One region of the Pseudoduganella sp. HUAS MS19 genome, then DNA from elsewhere that is predicted to be linked to it. Evidence: riboswitches for the same ligand, from Rfam matches in the RefSeq annotation. Region 1 holds a riboswitch; the other holds the start of a gene.
What was found. Region 1 has a riboswitch for glycine ahead of gcvT (glycine cleavage system aminomethyltransferase GcvT). Riboswitches for the same ligand answer to the same signal wherever they lie in the genome.

Region 1 (9,362 bases):
TTGTTGCCGTTCTGGTCGACGGTTACGCCAACCAGGCGGCCTGGCATGGAGCGCTTGTATTCGTCGCGGGTCGCCATGTAGCCGGCGTGCGGGCCGCCAAAGCCCAGCGGTACGCCGAAGCGCTGCGAGTTGCCGACGACAACGTCGGCGCCCCATTCGCCCGGCGGCGTCAGCATGGTCAGTGCCAGCAGGTCGGCGGCAACGATCACCATGGCGCCGCTGGCCTTTACGGTTTCAACGGCGGCGCGGTAGTCGCGCACAACGCCGTTCACGCCCGGGTATTGCAGCAGCACGCCGAAAGCGTCAGTCACGCCGGCCAGCTCGGACGGGTCGAAGGTCTTGACGGTGATGCCCAGCGGTTCGGCGCGGGTCTGCACCACTTCCAGGGTTTGCGGCAGCACGTCGTTGGCGACGTAGAAGGTGTTTGACTTGGACTTGCCGACGCGCTGGATCAGGGTCATGGCTTCGGCAGCGGCGGTGCCTTCGTCGAGCATGGACGAGTTGGCGATGGCCATGCCGGTCAGGTCGATCAGCACCTGCTGGAAGTTCAGGATCGCTTCCAGGCGGCCCTGGGAGATCTCTGGCTGGTACGGCGTGTAAGCGGTGTACCAGGCTGGGTTTTCGAAGATGTTACGCAGGATCACGCCCGGGGTGTGGGCGTTGTAGTAACCCTGGCCGATCAGGGATTTCAGCACCTTGTTCTTGGAGGCGATGCCTTTCAGCTTGGCCAGCGCTTCGTTTTCCGGCAGCGGCTGGAAGAATTGGCCCAGGGGCAGGGCGCTCTTGTTGCGGATGCCTGGCGGGACGATGGCGTCGATCAGGGCGGCGCGGCTTGCGTAGCCGAGCACGTCCAGCATTTGCTGCTGTTCTGCGGCTTCCGGGCCGATGTGGCGGGCGATGAATGCATCGCGGGCTTCAAGTTGGGTCAGGCTGGTGCGGGTCATGGTGGGAAATCTCTTGGCCAGAATGTGAAAAGGGCCCGCACACAGCGGGCCCGATAATGCAGTAATTAGTGCGCTACGTTGCCGTAAGCAGCGGCGTCCAGCAGGCCGTTGATGGCGTTGGCGTCGCTAGGCTTGATCTTGAACAGCCAGTTCGCGTAGGCGTCGGCGTTGATCGATTCAGGTGCGCCGACCACGGCGTCGTTCACGGCGACCACTTCGCCCGATACCGGGGCGTAGATGTCGGAAGCGGCTTTCACCGACTCCACCACTGCGGCGTCGTCGCCGGCGGTGAACGATGCGCCTACTTTTGGCAGCTCGACGAACACGATGTCGCCCAGGGCGTCTTGCGCGAATTCGGTGATGCCGACGGTCACGGTGCCGTCCGCTTCAGCGCGTACCCACTCGTGGGACTCGGTGTACTTCAGGTCTGCTGGAATGTTGCTCATGTTGGCTCCAAGGCTAAGGTTTATTGTTTGTTTCTGCTCAAATTCTGGCTCAAGCAACCAGGATTTTACCGTTACGGACGAAAGGCAGCTTCACCACGGTGGCGGCCAGCTTCTTGTCGCGGATCTCCACGTGCACGGTGTCGCCCACGTTCACGCCCATCGGCACGCGCGCCAATGCGATCGCCTGCTGCATGGTCGGGGAGAAGGTGCCGGAAGTGATCTCGCCGGTTTCGCCGGAAGCGGCGATGACTTTCTGGTGGGCGCGCAGCACGCCGCCTTTTTCGCGCAGGATCAGGCCGACGAATTGTGCGTTCTGGCCTTTCGCTTGCAGCGCTGCCTTGCCGATGAAGTCGCGCTCGGAGACCAGGTCGATGGTCCATGCCAGGCCTGCGTCGAGCGGGTTCACGGTTTCGTCCATGTCCTGGCCGTACAGGTTCATGCCCGCTTCCAGGCGCAGGGTGTCGCGCGCGCCCAGGCCAGCAGGCTTGACGCCGGCTGCGTTCAGGGCGTTCCACAGCTTTTCCGCCTGTTCCGCCGCCACGCCGATTTCGAAACCGTCTTCACCGGTGTAGCCGGTGCGGGCAACCATGGCTTCGCCGAAGGCGGTGCCTGGCACCAGGGCCACGTTGAAGGGCTTCATTTCCGCGGTCGCTTCCTTGGCTTGCGGGATCACTTCCCATACCTTGGCGCGGGCGTTCGGGCCTTGCACGGCGATCAGGGCCATAGCATTGGCGCCATCGCGGCGCTGGGTGATGGCCAGGCCGGCGCCGGTGGCTTCATTCTGCTTGTTCATCCACGCGATGTCTTTTTCCGCGGTGCCGGCGTTGACCACCAGGCGGAACCATTCTTCGTTGATGAAGTAGATGATCAGGTCGTCGATGACAGTGCCTTCCGGGGTCAGCATGCAGGAGTACAGGGCCTTGCCCGATACCCGCAGCTTGTCGACATTGTTGGCGACCAGGCCGCGCAGGAAGGAACGTACGTTGGCACCCTTGATGTCAACCACGCACATATGGGCCACGTCGAACATGCCGACGTCGGTGCGCACGGCATGGTGCTCTTCGATCTGGGAGCCGTAGTTGACCGGCATGTCCCAGCCGCCGAAGTCGACCATGCGGGCGCCGAGGGCACGATGAGCGTTGTTGAGTGGGGTTGCTTTGAGCGTCATTGATACCTCAGGGCAGAGAATAGGGGTTAATAAACGTAAACATGAATACGCCTACCCCTCTGTCCTTGGTACCTGAGAGATAACGGGAAGGTATTCCCGCACGCCCCTTCGGTGGGCCCTGCGCCTTGGCGGGCCGCTCTCCAGAGTTTTAGCCCTTGCGGGCCCTTGTCCGGTCCTTTTGCCTGAGAGTTTCTGGGTAATGCCCCTTCGGCGCCAGCCGCTGCTGGTCTCTCCCGATCAAGACTTGCGACTATATGACAGGAGGGCAATAAAGTCAATCTTGACGCCCTTTCGCGAGCGCCTGCGCTAGAATGAGCGGACATCCATTTACAGAGTGGAGCGACCATGAGCGAAGAAAAGCAAAAGCGCGATACGGAGGCCTGGTTCACCCTGTCCGGCGACGTGAACAGCGATATGGTGCACCGCGTGTTCGACGCGGTGGCGGATATGACCGAGGACGGCATAGAAAAGGCCCACATCCTGATCCAGTCCAACGGCGGCTACGTGAGCGACGGCCTGTGCCTGCACAATTACCTGCGCAACTTGCCGATCAAGATCATTACCTACAACGGCGGCGCGGTGGCTTCGATTGCCGTGATCCTGTTCCTGTCCGGCGAAGAGCGCTATGCCAGCGAGACGGCGCGTTTCATGGTGCACAAATCGCACGCCAGCGCGCCGCACGGTGCGCGGCCCGATGCGCTGCGCATCATTGTCGAGGGCTTGCAGGCTGACGATGCCCGCACCGAATCGATCCTGCGCAAGCACGTGCAACTGACGGATGAACATTGGAATATCCACGCCTATTCCGACTTGCACCTGACGGCCCAGGATGCGGCCAAGGTGGGCCTGGTCAATGAAGTGGCCGACTTCAAGCCGCCCAAGGGCAAGCGCGTAACGAATATCTGAAGCGGCGCAGCCGCAGCGACAAGGGCCCGGAAGCATGCTCCCGGGCCCTTCGTGCGCCGCCGGTCATTTAGCGATTGCCGCTACGGCTGGCGGGGGTCTTCTTGTCGGTCTTGCTCTGGCGGCCGGCATCGGACTGCTGGCTGCCCGGCTGTGCGCCCGAACGCGACCCCTGGTCGGCGCTTTGGCGCGTGCCCGAACTCGAACTTTGCTTGCTGGATTTTTGCCTGGATTTCATGACAGTTCCTTTCTGAAGGATCGGAACTTCATCATGCTTTGTGCAATAGTAAAGGTGAATCGGAATACAACTGACTGGCGTGTAGGATTTAGCCTTGCACCATTGTGGTGCAAACTCAACTGTTTGACCACATTGCCGTAAATATTTACGGATTCTTTTGGTTTACCTATTGCCAGGCGGAAAGAATCTGCGACAATGTGAATAACCACCAAAGCCAGGTCAGACCATGCTTCCAGAAAACCCAACTTCTTCGGCGCCAAAAAAAGCGGTTACGCCGCGGCATGCCTTGCTGGAAAATCTGATAAGTCTGGTCAATAAGCACATTAGTGAACAGTTCGTCGAGCTGTCGACCCACTGGGCTGCCGAGCTGGTCGATGCGGACCACGCTGTCGACGTGAAAACCTTGCAAGCGCGCTTGCGTGCCGGTAACCGCCTGCGCACCGATCACTACGCCTTCCTTGGTATTTTCGCCAAACAGCTTGAGAACGACCTGCGCCTGGAAATTGCGCAACTGGCACCTGGCCAGAAGGCGCCAGTGCGCAAGATGGCAGAGTCGCTGTCCCTGGTATCCATGGAAGAAATGGACACCAAGGTCACTTTGGGCAGTTTCAGCAAGGCCTTTGAAGTCAAGTACGCCGATGGCCTCGCTACGCTCAATGTGCGCCTGGCGTTCCTGCTGGACCGCGATATCCTGCGCATCAACCAGAATCCTTTCCGTCCGGAGGTGTTCCTGGGTGCGTTCCAGCAGGCGTGGATCGACTTCATCAAGGATGATGAGGCGCATGATCTGATCAATCCTTTCCTGCGTCCGGAGGGATTCTTCGATTTCGGCGCCATGCTCGAGGAGCTGAGTTCCGCCCTCGAGCGCAAGGGCGTGGGGCCAGGCTCGGTCGAAAAGCACAAGACGCGCCGCGCCGATTCGCACGACGCGTCGCAAGCGCCTTCGCGCAAGAAAAACCAGCAAGCCGCGCTGGCGGAGCAATTGCGCCAGTTCTTCTCGGGCGCGGGCGATGCGCCCGGCGGCGGCAAGCCAGCTCCGAGCGGCTTTGAGCAATTAGGCGACCTCGATCTTTCGCTGCCTACCTTGAGTGTCACGCCGGGGCTGTATGGCGCGCCGGCGCATACGGCGGATTCCGGCGCTGCCGCGGCACCTGGCGTTGCCGCGCCGGGCATGGGGGCGGCGCCAATGGCGGCGCCGGGACAGGCGATGCCGGCACCAGGATTTGCGGCTGGCGCTGCGCCCGGGATGACGATGGCCGGCGGCGTTGGCATGATGCCTGGCGTTGCAGCGGGCGGCGCGCCAATGATGGCCGGCGTGCCCGGCGTCCCGGCCATGGGCGGCATGGTCATTCCTGCCGGCGGCGTAGTGTCCGGCGGCGGCATGCCGATGGCAGTTGGTACCGCAATGGCGGGCATGCCCCTGGAAAGCGGTGGCGTCGTGGCACCGGCTGCTGCCACGGGCGCAATGCTGTCTGGCGTTGCAGTGCCGGGCGTGCAGGGCGGCGTGGCCGTGCCGGCAGGCGGCTGGGTGCAGGGGCCGGCGCAGGGCTTCCACGGTGGCGCCAACAATGAGGCGGCCCAGCGCGCCTCCCTGTTGAGCGCCAAGGAGCCGCTGATGAATTTCCTGGCGCAGTTGCAGCGCGGCGTACCGGCAGGTGCCGTGTTCGCCACTGCCGACAGCGTCGCCATGCCGGCGCCTGGCATGGGCGTTGGACTGGCACCCGGTTTCGCCGCAGGTCCCGTACAGGCTGGCGGCGGCGCGATGCCGGCACCGGGATTTGCTGCGGGCGGTGGCTCGATGGGCAATGTCTTCCTCCTGCCGCAGATCAAGGAGCAGGCGCCAGCGGGCAGCCTGACGCGCGCCGACGAAGGGACGATTGACCTGCTGTCGGCGGTGTTCGACACCGTGTTCCGCGACCAGAGCATTTCGCCTGAGATTCGCGACCTGATTCGCTTCCTGCAGATTCCTGTGCTGAAGGCCGCGCTGGTCGACAAGAACTTCTTCTTCCAGGAGGCGCACCCTGCACGCCGCATGATCGACCTGCTGTCGCGCATGGGCTGGGAGCAGCACAAGGACCCTGATGATCCGCTGTACAAGGCCATGCAGCGCAGCGTGGAAAAGGTCAGCCAGGACCACCAGGAAGAACTGACCGTCTTCACCGAAGCGGTGAACGAGCTGGAAGCTTCCATCAAGGCGGAGGAGGCAGCGGCGGCTGCCGCCATGGCGGAGCCGATCGCCAAAGCGCTGAAGCAGGAAAAGATGTCGGTGGCCGCCAAGTCGGCCAAGGATGCCGTGGCACTGCGCATCGGCACCGGCGAAGTGGTGGCCATCGTGGAAGCCTTCCTGGAAAACAAATGGGTGTCGGTGCTGACCATCGCCTATAGCGTAGAAGGCGAGAAGCCCGGCGCGGTGAACAACGCCACCCAGACCATGGATGACCTGATCTGGAGCGTACGTCCAAAAATCACCCAGGACGAGCGCAAGAAGCTGATTGCCAAGCTGCCTACCTTGCTGTCCACGCTGAACAAATGGCTGGACGTCATCAAGTGGCAGGAGCCGGACCGCCTGCAGTTCTTCGCCGAGCTGGCCGAGTGCCACGCCTCGATCGTGCGTGCGCCGCTAGAGATGTCGCCTGAGCGGCAGGTCGAGATCGCCATGGAAGTGGCGAAGAGGGATGCCGAGCGCCGCATGCAGCTGCAGGCCGTGGCCGAAGTGAGGGCCGAGGAGGCGCCGCCGCCGGACGACGACGCCAGTATCGAAGTGGACAGCCTGACGCGCGGCATGTGGCTGGAATTCGACCAGGAAGACGGCAGCCAGCGCAAAGTCAAATTGGCCTGGATCAGTCCTCTGAAGACGCTGTATATCTTCTCGACCACGGGGCGCCAGGAAGCGTTCTCGATCACCGGCGAGGCGATGGCCGATCAGTTCCGCAAGGGGACTGTGCGCCTGATCCGCACCGAGGGGGTGGTGGCGGCCGCGCTGTCGGTGGCAATGGGCGGCGTCGCGGCTGTCAACGACGACCACCACGACCTGCCTGCCAACGGCACCTCCGCTTAAGTCTTGCGCAGGACGGCCAGCAGGCCGTCCGAAGCGTCCTCTATGTAGTCCAGCACCGTATTGAAGCCATTGGCGCCGCCGTAGTACGGGTCGGGCACCACGTCCGAACCGGAGCGCGAGGCGTATTCCATGAGCAGCCTGACCTTGTGGCGGTGTTGCGCAGGGCAGGCGCGCAGCAGCAATTCCAGGTTGTCGTGGTCCATCGCCAGCACGTAATCGAAGCGTTCGAAGTCTTCGGCGGCCACCTTGCGGGCGCGCTGGGTGCTCAGGTCATAGCCGCGGGCGGCGGCATGGCTGGCCGAGCGCGGGTCGGGCGGGTTGCCAATATGGTATGCGTGGGTGCCGGCCGAATCGATGTGCAAATCGAGGCCGGCGGCCTGGGCGCGGGCCCGGAATACACCCTCCGCGGTCGGTGAGCGACAAATGTTACCCATGCATACAAACAGGATGGCGGTTCTGGTCTTCATTTTGTTCTTGCTATACAGGGATAATGGTATGATTAGCCACTTTTTTAACACGTCCCAGCGGGCGAAGTACAGATAAAACGTGCGTCTATCTTCCATTAAATTGTCGGGATTTAAGTCGTTCGTCGATCCCACCAATTTCCAGGTACCCGGACAGCTGGTCGGCGTGGTTGGTCCAAACGGTTGCGGCAAGTCCAATATTATCGACGCAGTGCGCTGGGTGCTGGGCGAATCGAAGGCGTCCGAGCTGCGCGGCGAGTCGATGCAGGACGTGATTTTCAACGGTTCCACCCATCGCAAGCCCGCCGGCCGGGCTTCCGTGGAGCTGGTGTTCGACAACAACGAGGGCAAGGCGTCCGGCCAATGGGGCCAGTACGCCGAAATCGCGGTCAAGCGCACGCTTACGCGCGACGGCACCTCTACCTATTACATCAACGGCCAGCCCGTGCGCCGGCGCGATATCACGGATATTTTCCTCGGTACCGGCCTTGGGCCGCGCGCATATGCGATTATCGGCCAGGGCATGATCTCGCGCATCATCGAGTCGCGCCCGGAAGAACTGCGCGTGTTCCTGGAAGAGGCGGCCGGTGTATCAAAGTACAAGGAACGCCGCCGCGAGACGGAAAACCGCCTGCACGACACGCGCGAAAACCTGCTGCGCGTCGAAGACATCCTGCGCGAGCTGAATAACAACCTGGAGAAGCTGGAAGGCCAGGCGGCAGTGGCGACCAAGTTCCACCAGCTCCAGTCCGACCAGGAGGAAAAGCAGAAGCTGCTTTGGCTGCTGCGCAAGAACGAGGCGCAGGCCGAACAGGCGAAGTGCTTCCGCGAGATGGAACAGGCGCAGAACGACCTCGAGGAACAGACCGCAAAGCTGCGCAATGTGGAGTTGACACTGGAGCAGATGCGCCAGGCGCACTTCGCTGTCGGCGACCGCCTGCACCAGGCGCAGGGCCACCTGTACCAGACCAATGCCGAAATCGGCAGCCTGGAAGCACAGATCAAGTTCGTGATCGAGTCGCGCACCCGTTTGCAGCAGCAGCTAGGCACCCTGACCTCGCAGCGCGACCAGTGGGCGCAACAGGCGGAAGAATACAGCGGCCAGGTCGCCGAGGCGGAAATCACCCTGGAGGAATTGTCGGCGCGCGTGGAGCAAGCACGCATGCTGGCGGAACAGAAGGGCGAATTGCTGCCGGTATTGGAGCAGGAGTGGCGCGAGGCGCAAACCAGGAGCAGCGAGTCGCGCGCCCGCATCATGCAGGCGCAGCAGCAGCTGGAGCTCGAATCGGCGCACCAGCGCAATGCCTCCAACATCCTGGCCGGCCTGGCGATGCGCAAGGAGCGCCTGCAGCAGGAGAAGGGCGGGCTGGCGATGCCCGATTCCTCGCACCTGTCGAACCTGAAGATGCAGCTCGAAGAAAAGCAGCAGTCGCTGGAAGAGCAGAACATGATGCTCGAGGATGCGCTGGAGCAGCAGCCCAAGCTCGAGGAAGAGCGCCAGGCCGCGCAGGCTGCCGTGCAGTCCGAGTCCGCCGCGACCCACCAGCTGGAAGCGCGCCTGAATGCGCTGCGCCAGCTCCAGGAGCGCGTGCAGACCGAAGGCAAAATCACGCCATGGCTGCAAAAGCATGAACTGAACGAGCTGCCGCGCCTGTGGCAGAAGCTCGACATCGAAGAGGGCTGGGAGACTGCGCTGGAAGCTGTGCTGCGCGAACGCACTTCGGCGCTGCAGGTTTCCAATATCGAATGGGCCAAGCACTTCTTCAGCGATGCACCGCCGGCCAAGCTGGCTTTGTACGCGCCCGCCGTTGCCGGCAGCTCAGGCGCGGCAGCGCCGGCTGGCGCTGCGCTGCGTCCGTTCCTCGATTTGCTGAAACTGAATGATCCTGGCCTGCGCGGCGTGCTGCAGGACTGGCTGCACAACGTCTTCCTGGCAGACGACAACGCCAGCGCATTCGCGGCGCGCGCCACCTTGCCGGCCGGCGGCTGCTTTGTAACGAAGCAGGGCCACATCATCACGCAGTCGTCGGTGCGTTTCTACGCCGCAGACGACGAGCAAGCCGGCATGCTGGGCCGCCAACACGAGATCGACAACATCTCCAAGCAGCTGCGCGCGCAATCGATGCTGGCCGAAGAGGCGC
Region 2 (9,362 bases), 1.7 Mb from region 1:
GCTGCGTGCCCAGCGCCGCGATGTCTTCATCCAGCAAGGCGCTGGTCATGACGATCAGGCCGTCGCAGCCGCGTTCCATCAGGAACTGGATGCCGTCCTTGGCCTGCTTGCGCTCATCGCCCAGGCCGACACCGAAGGCAACCACCATATGCAGGCCGGCGGCGCGCAGTTCGGTGTCGATAATCTGCAGGATAGGCGTGTAGAAAGTGCCGCTCAGGACCGGGATATAAACGCCGATCATCTGGCTGGTGCCGGTCAGCAGCGTACGCGCAGCATGCGACGGCCGGAATCCCAGTTCGTCGATCGCCTTCTTTACCTTTTCAAGCGTGGCCGGCGACACCGAACCTTTGCCGCTGACTACGCGGGAGGCGGTGCCCAGTCCTACGCCCGCCAGGCGGGCTACGTCTTTGATAGTGGCCACTGGAATCCTTTTCTTCTTATAACGTCATCGCGAGCATACTTGAAGCGCCCGCCAATTCAAAGCGCTTGCCGCTGCCCGGATCGAACAGCGAAACGCGTTGTGCATCAATCTCGAATGCGACCGTATCATCCGGCGCAATCGCACGGCTGCCTTGCACAATGCAGGAAAGCTGCTTGCCGGCGCAATCCAGCCACACCACGCGGTGGGCGCCCATCGGTTCCACCAGCGTTACCCTGCCCTGCATCGAACCGCCAGGCGCCAGCGAAATGTGTTCCGGACGCACGCCCAGCACGGCCTTGCGCCCGCCGCCAGCCGACGCGGCGTCGCCCATCGCCAGACGCAGGCAGCCACCGGAGAACATGCCGGCGGCATCGACTTCGCCTTCGATGAAGTTCATGGCTGGCGCCCCCAGGAAACCGGCAACGAACAGGTTCGCAGGCCGCTCATATACCTCGCCGGGGGTGCCGACCTGCTGTACCTGTCCCGCCCGCATCACGACAATGCGGCTGGCAAGCGTCATCGCCTCTACCTGGTCATGCGTCACGTAAATCATGGTCGCGCCAAGGCGCTGGTGCAGCAGCTTGAGCTCGCGCCGCAAATCCGTACGCAGCTTTGCATCGAGGTTGGAGAGCGGCTCGTCGAACAGGTAGACGCCGGCTTCGCGCACCAGCGCACGGCCGATCGCCACCCGTTGCCGCTGGCCGCCTGACAGCGCGGCTGGCTTGCGGCCAAGCAGTTCGCCCAGGTGCAGCATTTCGGCCACGCGCTCCACGCGGCACCTGATCTCCGCCTTCGCCACGCCAGCAATGCGCAGGCCGAATGACATATTCATTTCGACCGTCATGGTCGGATACAGCGCATAAGACTGGAATACCATGCCTATTCCGCGCTCGCTCGGATCGGTGCGCGACATGTCCTTGCCGCCGATCTCGATGGATCCGCCGCTGGTTTCCGCCAATCCCGCGATACTGTGCAACAGGGTCGACTTGCCGCAACCGGAAGGCCCCAGCAGGACGAGGAATTCCCCCTCTTCCACCTCGAGGTCGAGGCCGCGGATGATGGCGTTGCCGCCCAGGGTAATGTCCAGCTTCTTCAGGCTTACATTCGACATCGGTTCAACCTTTCACGGCACCTGCGGCGATGCCGCGCACGAACCAGCGGCCAGACAGGAAATAGATCGCCAACGGCACCAGCGCCGTCAGGATCGTGGCTGCCATATTGACGTTGTAAAGACGGGTGCCCGTCGTCGTATTGATCACATTATTCAGCTGAACGGTCATTGGCAGGTTTTCTCGCCCCGCAAAAACCAGGCCAAGAATATAGTCGTTCCATACGCCGGTAAGCTGCATGATGGCCGCCACCACCAGCATCGGCACCGACAAAGGCAGCATCACATGCCAGAAGATGCGCCAAAAACCGCCGCCATCGATACGCGCCGCATGGAACAGCTCCCGCGGCAGCGCGGCATAGTAATTGCGGAACAGGAGCGTCAATACCGGCATGCCGAATACCAGGTGCACGAGCACGATTGCCGGAAGCGAACCAAAAACACCCAGCCCGGCCATCATGCGCACCAGCGGGTAGATCATCACTTGCACCGGCACGAAGGCGCCCAGCAGCAGGATGCCGAACAACAGGTTGGCGCCGCGCGGCCGCCAGAACGACAAGGCGTATCCATTGAGCGCGCCCAGCGCAATGGGCAGCACGGTACTTGGTATGGCAATCCGTACGGAATTCCAGAACCCGCCCTGCACGCCCTCGCAGGCAGCACCAGTGCAAGCCTCGCTCCAGGCAGCACGCCAGGCTTCCAGCGTTGGCGCCAGCGGCAGCGCAAAGATATTTCCCGACCGGATTTCATCCATCGGTTTCAACGACGTCACCAGCATCACGTAGAGCGGCAGCAGGAAGAACAGCGCCGCGCTGGCCAAAAAGGCGTACAGGCCGATACGTGGAGCCTTCATGCCGCGCCCTTCCGGCTGCGGGCATAGGCCCAGGGTGCCAGCAACGCCAGCACCGTCAGCAGCAATACCACGGCACCGGCCGAAGCCAGTCCGATATTCGCACGCAGGAACAAATGATCCATGATGAACTTCGCCGGTACCTCGCTTGCCGTGCCAGGTCCGCCCTGGGTCATCGACACAACGGCGTCGTACAGCTTCACCACCATGGTCGCCAGCAGGATGAAAACCGTCGCCAGCGTCGGCGCCAGCATCGGCAACACGATGGAGACGTAAACCCGCCACGCCGGAATGCCATCCAGGCGTGCAGCCTTCCAGATTTCCGGGTCGACGCCGCGCAGGTCGGCCAGCATCAGCGCCATCACGAAACCCGATGCCTGCCAGACCGAGGCCAGCACGACCGTGTAGAGCACCATGTCCTGGTCGACAAGCCAGTCGATTTCCACGCCTGGAATGCCGCCGGGTGTCAGGATCCACTGCCACACCAGCCCCGTTGCGACGAACGACATCGCATAGGGATAGAGGAAGACCGTGCGCAACGCCCCTTCGCCCGCCACCTGGCGATCGATCGCCGCCGCCAGCAGGAAGCCGATCAGCATGCATGCCAGCACAAACAATACGCCGAACAGCGCCAGGTTATGCAGCGACAACAGCCAGCGCTCATTGTCGAACAGGCGTTCATACTGCGCCAAGCCGACCAGCCTGTTGGTCGCGATGCTGCGCGAACTGGTGAGGGAAACGTAGAACGTCCAGGCGAATGAACCAAGGTAGCCCACGCAGACCGTCAGCAGCATCGGCACCAGCGCCGCATAGGACATGGCTCGACCCACCGTTTTAATTCCTCAGCGCCGCGGCCAGCGACTTCTGCGCCTTTTCAACCGGCATTGGCGTGTTCCAGTAAGCGGTCAGCGCATCCTGCACGGCACCGTTCTGGTCAGGTGTCAGGTAAATCTCCGGCGCGCCGACCTGGCGATTGCGATCGCGCATGATGTCGGCGCCGGCCCGGGCACAGGCATCGAGCTGGCTTGTATCGGCATCGGCGCGCGGCGGCACCGAGCCTTTCAGCTTATTGAAGCTCACCTGGGTCGAAGGTGCCAGGAGCACTTTCGTCATCAGCTTCTGTGCCTGCTGCACCTCCGCGCGATCCGAGCGAGGAAAAACGAACGCGTCGCCCTGGATCAGGTACGGCGAGTTTGCACCAAGGCCCGGGATGCAACCGTAATCGACACCAGGCGCCATTCTCGCATTGCTGAATTCCGCCTTGGCCCAGTCACCCATAATCTGCACGCCAGCCTTGCCGCTGACCAGCATCGCAGTGGCATCATTCCAGTTGCGGCCAGGCGATGCTGGATCGACGTACGTTTGCAGGCGCTTGTATGCGAGCAGCACCTTGCGCACCGGCTCGGAGGTGATGGCACGCTGGTCACGGTCGCGCATCACCTGCAGGTAGAGCTGGCGCCCGCCCATATTGGCCAGCAGCGATGCAAACAGGATGTGCTCCTGCCAGGCTTGCCCGCCGTGCGCCAACGGAACCAGTCCGGCGGCCTTCAGCTTGTCCAGCGCAGCAAACAGTTCATCGACTGTTGCGGGTTCTTTTACGATGCCGGCCTTCTTGAATGCAAGTTTGGAATACCAGATCCAGGTCTGCATGTGGATGTTCATCGGCATTGCGTAATAATGGCCGTCGATACGGATGGTGTTGACGATGGGTTCCGGCAGCGTGGATTCCCAGCGCTCCTGGCGCGCAACATCATCCAGTTGCACCAGCATTTCCTGGTCCACGATGTCGAGGAACTGCTTGGAGATATTGAACTGCGCCGCAGTTGGCGCCTTGCCTCCAACCATGCGGTTGAGCGTTACCGCGCGGGCCTGCTCGCCACCGGCGATCGCCGTATCAATCCAAGTGCCGCCAGCCGCGCGGTAGGCATTCGCGAGCTGTTTGACGGCCGCCGATTCGCCCCCCGAAGTCCACCAGTGAATCACTTCTGCGCTCGGCCCGGCCGCCTGCGCGGACGCGGCGCCAAGCGCTATTGCGCCAGCCAATAACTGCTTAAACATCCCGTCTCCTGTCGTGTGCCGCTTATTTTTGGAAACGTTACCAATTTCCCGGGCGGGTGTCAACAGAATAACAGGAAAGGTCCCCTTGGCGAAAACGCAACGTGTATCGGAAAACGATTGAAATCGTATAAATCCCTGGGATATCCTGAATTCGCTGCCGGTGCACACCGGTCGCGTGATCGGGAGAGTTTGTCCCACCCATGGACAACGCCGAAGGAGCAAGCCGCCCCCGGAATCTCTCAGGCCAAAGGACCGGTCGCGCGTTTTCAAAACTCTGAAGAGCCGCCGGCAAAGTATCGCTGGCGCACCGAAGGAGCAAGCAGGCCGCCAACGCCTGTGAAACTCTCAGGTCCAGCACAGAGGGGGCAATCACCTCGCACCTCAAAGAAAATCTGATCAACCTTCAGAGGAGTAGTCACATGCATACGCATCGACTCTGGCTGCGCATTGCCTGCGCAGCGATGATGGCCGCCCCGTTCCTGGCACAAGCAGACAACGGCGCGGCACTGCAGGCCGCCAAACGCGGACTCGCACAATTCGCCGAGCATCAGCAGGCGATCCGTCCCGGCAGCGCACCGGTCGACTTCCCGCTCGATGTCACTGACGTCAGCGATTTGAAGCAGGCAAAGGTAAGCCATGGCTTCGAAGTATATTCCGTGAATCCAAAAGAGCTGCTGGCACGCGGCGATCTGGCGTCGCTGGCCAAGCCAACGGGCGAGTGGCGCTTCGTCATTTCCTTGCACGGCAAGCCGATCGGACTGGCAACTGTGCAACAAGTAAATGGCCGCTATGAAACCGTCGCCTATGGCGCCTCCGTGCTGGCGAAGGACGTGGACGCTGCCATGAGCGTTCACGGCAACAGTGCGCGTTCCAACCTGCGCTTCATCCGAATCTACCAAGCGCGCGCCGACTTGCTGGAGGTGGATCGTGCCAAGTTCGCTCCCCTGCATTCGGCTCGGGAATCGCTGCTGCTTCAAAAGAACGGCAACCAGCTGGTGGAAGGCGCGGATTTGCTGGAGCCATTGCGCGCCGCGGTCAAAGCCAATATCGAAGCATTCCGCTAAGGAGAAACCGACTATGAAAATCGCAAAAATCGTGGCCGGTGCAGCGCTGGTGCTGGCCCTTCCCTCCGCCTTTGCGCAATGGCGCACCTTGAATGTTCCGTTGACCATCCAGGAGCACAGCCAGTGGTGCTGGTCCGCGTCCAGCAAAGCGGTCCTCAATTTTTACAACCGGACGCCAAGCCAGTGCCAGATCGTGAACTGGGCCTACGGCATCAACTACGCTTGCGGCAACAGCACCTTCAACTGGAACAGCTACGCCAATCGCCCGAACAATATGTACGGCACTTCCGGCAGTGTGCAGAACATCCTGTACAACTGGGGGGTGCCAAATACTGCGGTCAATAACTACCTGTCGTGGAATTCGGTGGTAAATGAGATCAACGGCAACCGTCCCTTCGTGATCCGCTACGGCTGGACCAATGGAGGCGGCCATATCATGGTCGGACGCGGCTATGAGACCTATAACGGAACCAACTACATTTACATCATGAACCCGTGGCCAGGCGAAGGCCAGACGTACCGCACCTTTGCTTCTGCCGTCAGTGCATACGACCACAATTGGACACATACGCAGCGCATGAACGTCAGCCCTTGAGCATAAAAGCCCGCCGGCACTGGGCTGGCGGGCTTCTTGTCATTGCTTAGTTGCTGCCACCCAATTGCTCAAGCCGGGCGGCCCATTTCTTCGACTCCTCGACATTGCGGGCGGTGCCGACGCCGTTTTCAAGCAGGTAGACCAGCTTGCGGATCGCAGTCGCATCGCCCTGCTCCGCCGCCTGGCGATAATAGCTTGCAGCCTGGCTGTAATCTTTCTTGACGCCTTGGCCCATCCAGTACATGCCGGCCAGCCTTACCTGCGCCTGCGCGCTGCCCAGCTTTGCCGCCTGCTGGTACACGACCGCAGCCTGCGCCAGGTCAACCGGACCGCCCTTGCCCAGGTCCAGCATCACGGCGAGGTTGGTGGCGGCATCCTTGTTATCCTGCGCCGCAGCCTTGGTGAACCATGCGCGGGCAAGTGCCTGGTCCTCCGCAACGCCATCGCCGCTGGAATACAGCAGGCCCGCGTAGAACTGCGCCATTGCATGCCCTTGTTCGGCCGCCTTCAGGTACCACTCCAGCGCCTGGGCCGCATCCTTCGGCACCGTATTGCCGGTGTGGTAGGCCACAGCCAGGTCGTATTGGGCGTTGGCATCGCCGGCCACTGCACGCTTGCGTATCGGCGCGAGCGGGCCGGCGGCCTGGCGCTCCATCGCAGCAATCAGGTTCAGAGCCTCCTGCGCATTTTTGCTGCCCGCGGCGAGTGCCTTCTGGTACCACTGCTTGGCCTGCGCCTGGTCCGCCGGCACGCCCCGGCCTTCGAGATACATGCCGGCCACTTGCTCGATCGCACCGACATCGTTCTGCTCGACAGCCTTGCGCAACAGGCCCAGGGCGCCAGCACCATCCTGCCTGGTGCCCCGGCCGGCTGCCATCAGGCCTGCCAGCTGGCGCATCGCAGGGACATGTCCCTGGTCGACCGCGCGCGTGTACCATTTCACGGCCTCTGTGTCGTTCTGGTCAGTGCCCTGGCCACGCTCATACATCATGCCCAGGTTGAACTGCACATTAGGATCGTTGCTGCGGGTTGCCTGTTCAAAGAAGCCACGGAAGGCGCGCGCATAATTGCCTTTTGCGTACTCTTCGTTAGGGGTGCGGGAAAAAGCCTGCGCATGTGCGATTTGCACGGGGAAGTGCAGACAAGCTAAAAGTGCTACGTACCGAAACTTCGACGCCATATTATGTTTTGCTAGGTGGAAAATACAAATTATATGAATTTTCTATTAAGCAACATAATATAAATGAAAACATTGATGCGTTTGCGCAACAGGAAGGGGCTCTAAAACCGGCAAACCAGGGTCTGACCCGCAGGGTCAGACCCGCTCAAAGCAAAAAGCCCGCTGGCACATGCCTAGCGGGCTTTTCTAATAAGAGCCTGACGATAACCTACTTTCACACTGGTTGCAGCACTATCATCGGCGCAGAGTCGTTTCACGGTCCTGTTCGGGATGGGAAGGGGTGGGACCGACTTGCTATGGTCATCAGGCATGACTTGTTAACAATCGGGAAGAAGTAAAGTGGGTAGTGTTCTCAAACACGGTAAGTGCTATATAACCGTCAAGGTTATAGGGACAAGCCGTACGGGCAATTAGTATCAGTTAGCTTAATGCATTACTGCACTTCCACACCTGACCTATCAACGTCCTGGTCTCGAACGACCCTTCAAGGAGCTCAAGGCTCCGGGAAATCTCATCTTAAGGCAAGTTTCCCGCTTAGATGCTTTCAGCGGTTATCTCTTCCGAACTTAGCTACCCGGCAATGCCACTGGCGTGACAACCGGTACACCAGAGGTTCGTCCACTCCGGTCCTCTCGTACTAGGAGCAGCCCCCTTCAAATTTCCAACGCCCACGGCAGATAGGGACCAAACTGTCTCACGACGTTTTAAACCCAGCTCACGTACCACTTTAAATGGCGAACAGCCATACCCTTGGGACCGGCTACAGCCCCAGGATGTGATGAGCCGACATCGAGGTGCCAAACTCCCCCGTCGATATGAACTCTTGGGAGGAATCAGCCTGTTATCCCCAGAGTACCTTTTATCCGTTGAGCGATGGCCCTTCCATACAGAACCACCGGATCACTATGTCCTACTTTCGTACCTGCTCGACTTGTCGGTCTCGCAGTTAAGCACGCTTATGCCATTGCACTATTAGCACGATGTCCGACCGTACCTAGCGTACCTTCGAACTCCTCCGTTACCGTTTGGGAGGAGACCGCCCCAGTCAAACTGCCTACCATGCACTGTCCCCGATCCGGATCACGGACCAAGGTTAGAACCTCAAACAAACCAGGGTGGTATTTCAAGGATGGCTCCATGAGAACTGGCGTCCTCACTTCAAAGCCTCCCACCTATCCTACACAGATTGGTTCAAAGTCCAATGCAAAGCTACAGTAAAGGTTCATGGGGTCTTTCCGTCTAGCCGCGGGTAGATTGCATCATCACAAACACTTCAACTTCGCTGAGTCTCGGGAGGAGACAGTGTGGCCATCGTTACGCCATTCGTGCAGGTCGGAACTTACCCGACAAGGAATTTCGCTACCTTAGGACCGTTATAGTTACGGCCGCCGTTTACTGGGACTTCAATCAAGAGCTTGCACCCCATCATTTAATCTTCCAGCACCGGGCAGGCGTCACACCCTATACGTCCACTTTCGTGTTTGCAGAGTGCTGTGTTTTTATTAAACAGTCGCAGCCACCAGTTTATTGCAACCTTTTCGCCCTTCCACAGTAAAGTGGTCAAGCTACCGAGGCGTACCTTATCCCGAAGTTACGGTACCAATTTGCCGAGTTCCTTCTCCCGAGTTCTCTCAAGCGCCTTAGAATACTCATCTCGCCCACCTGTGTCGGTTTGCGGTACGGTCTCGTATGACTGAAGCTTAGAGGCTTTTCTTGGAACCACTTCCGATTGCTTCACGGGCAAGCCCGCTCGTCCCAGTCCCTTGAATTACGCGCCCGGATTTGCCTAAGCGCCTTCTATGAACCAGGAACTGCCTATTCCAACAGGCAGACAACCTTCCGCGATCCGTCCCCCCATCGCATCATACGACGGTGCAGGAATATTAACCTGCTTCCCATCAGCTACGCATCTCTGCCTCGCCTTAGGGGCCGACTCACCCTGCTCCGATGAACGTTGAACAGGAAACCTTGGGCTTACGGCGTGCGGGCTTTTCACCCGCATTATCGCTACTCATGTCAGCATTCGCACTTCTGATACCTCCAGCATCCTTTACAAGACACCTTCGCAGGCTTACAGAACGCTCTC

Region 2: it holds a riboswitch for glycine, as region 1 does, so the genes downstream of both, ACWBU6_RS10155 (hypothetical protein) here and gcvT (glycine cleavage system aminomethyltransferase GcvT) in region 1, are expected to answer to the same signal.

Annotation. Positions count from the first base shown of each region.
Region 1 is NZ_CM132133.1:3,954,164-3,963,525, reverse strand. Features, by position in the region: gene gcvP (aminomethyl-transferring glycine dehydrogenase) at 1-944, opposite strand, end outside; gene gcvH (glycine cleavage system protein GcvH) at 1,010-1,390, opposite strand; gene gcvT (glycine cleavage system aminomethyltransferase GcvT) at 1,440-2,558, opposite strand; glycine riboswitch at 2,608-2,712, opposite strand; glycine riboswitch at 2,719-2,804, opposite strand; gene ACWBU6_RS17865 (ATP-dependent Clp protease proteolytic subunit) at 2,904-3,464, shown strand; gene ACWBU6_RS17860 (hypothetical protein) at 3,532-3,699, opposite strand; gene ACWBU6_RS17855 (DUF1631 family protein) at 3,926-6,757, shown strand; gene ACWBU6_RS17850 (low molecular weight protein-tyrosine-phosphatase) at 6,754-7,224, opposite strand; gene smc (chromosome segregation protein SMC) at 7,304-9,362, shown strand, end outside.
Region 2 is NZ_CM132133.1:2,212,484-2,221,845, reverse strand. Features, by position in the region: gene ACWBU6_RS10180 (LacI family DNA-binding transcriptional regulator) at 1-421, opposite strand, end outside; gene ACWBU6_RS10175 (ABC transporter ATP-binding protein) at 438-1,532, opposite strand; gene ACWBU6_RS10170 (carbohydrate ABC transporter permease) at 1,537-2,382, opposite strand; gene ACWBU6_RS10165 (carbohydrate ABC transporter permease) at 2,379-3,197, opposite strand; gene ACWBU6_RS10160 (ABC transporter substrate-binding protein) at 3,214-4,437, opposite strand; glycine riboswitch at 4,608-4,702, shown strand; gene ACWBU6_RS10155 (hypothetical protein) at 4,857-5,501, shown strand; gene ACWBU6_RS10150 (C39 family peptidase) at 5,515-6,096, shown strand; gene ACWBU6_RS10145 (SEL1-like repeat protein) at 6,143-7,225, opposite strand; rRNA gene rrf (5S ribosomal RNA) at 7,472-7,584, opposite strand; rRNA gene ACWBU6_RS10135 (23S ribosomal RNA) at 7,666-9,362, opposite strand, start outside.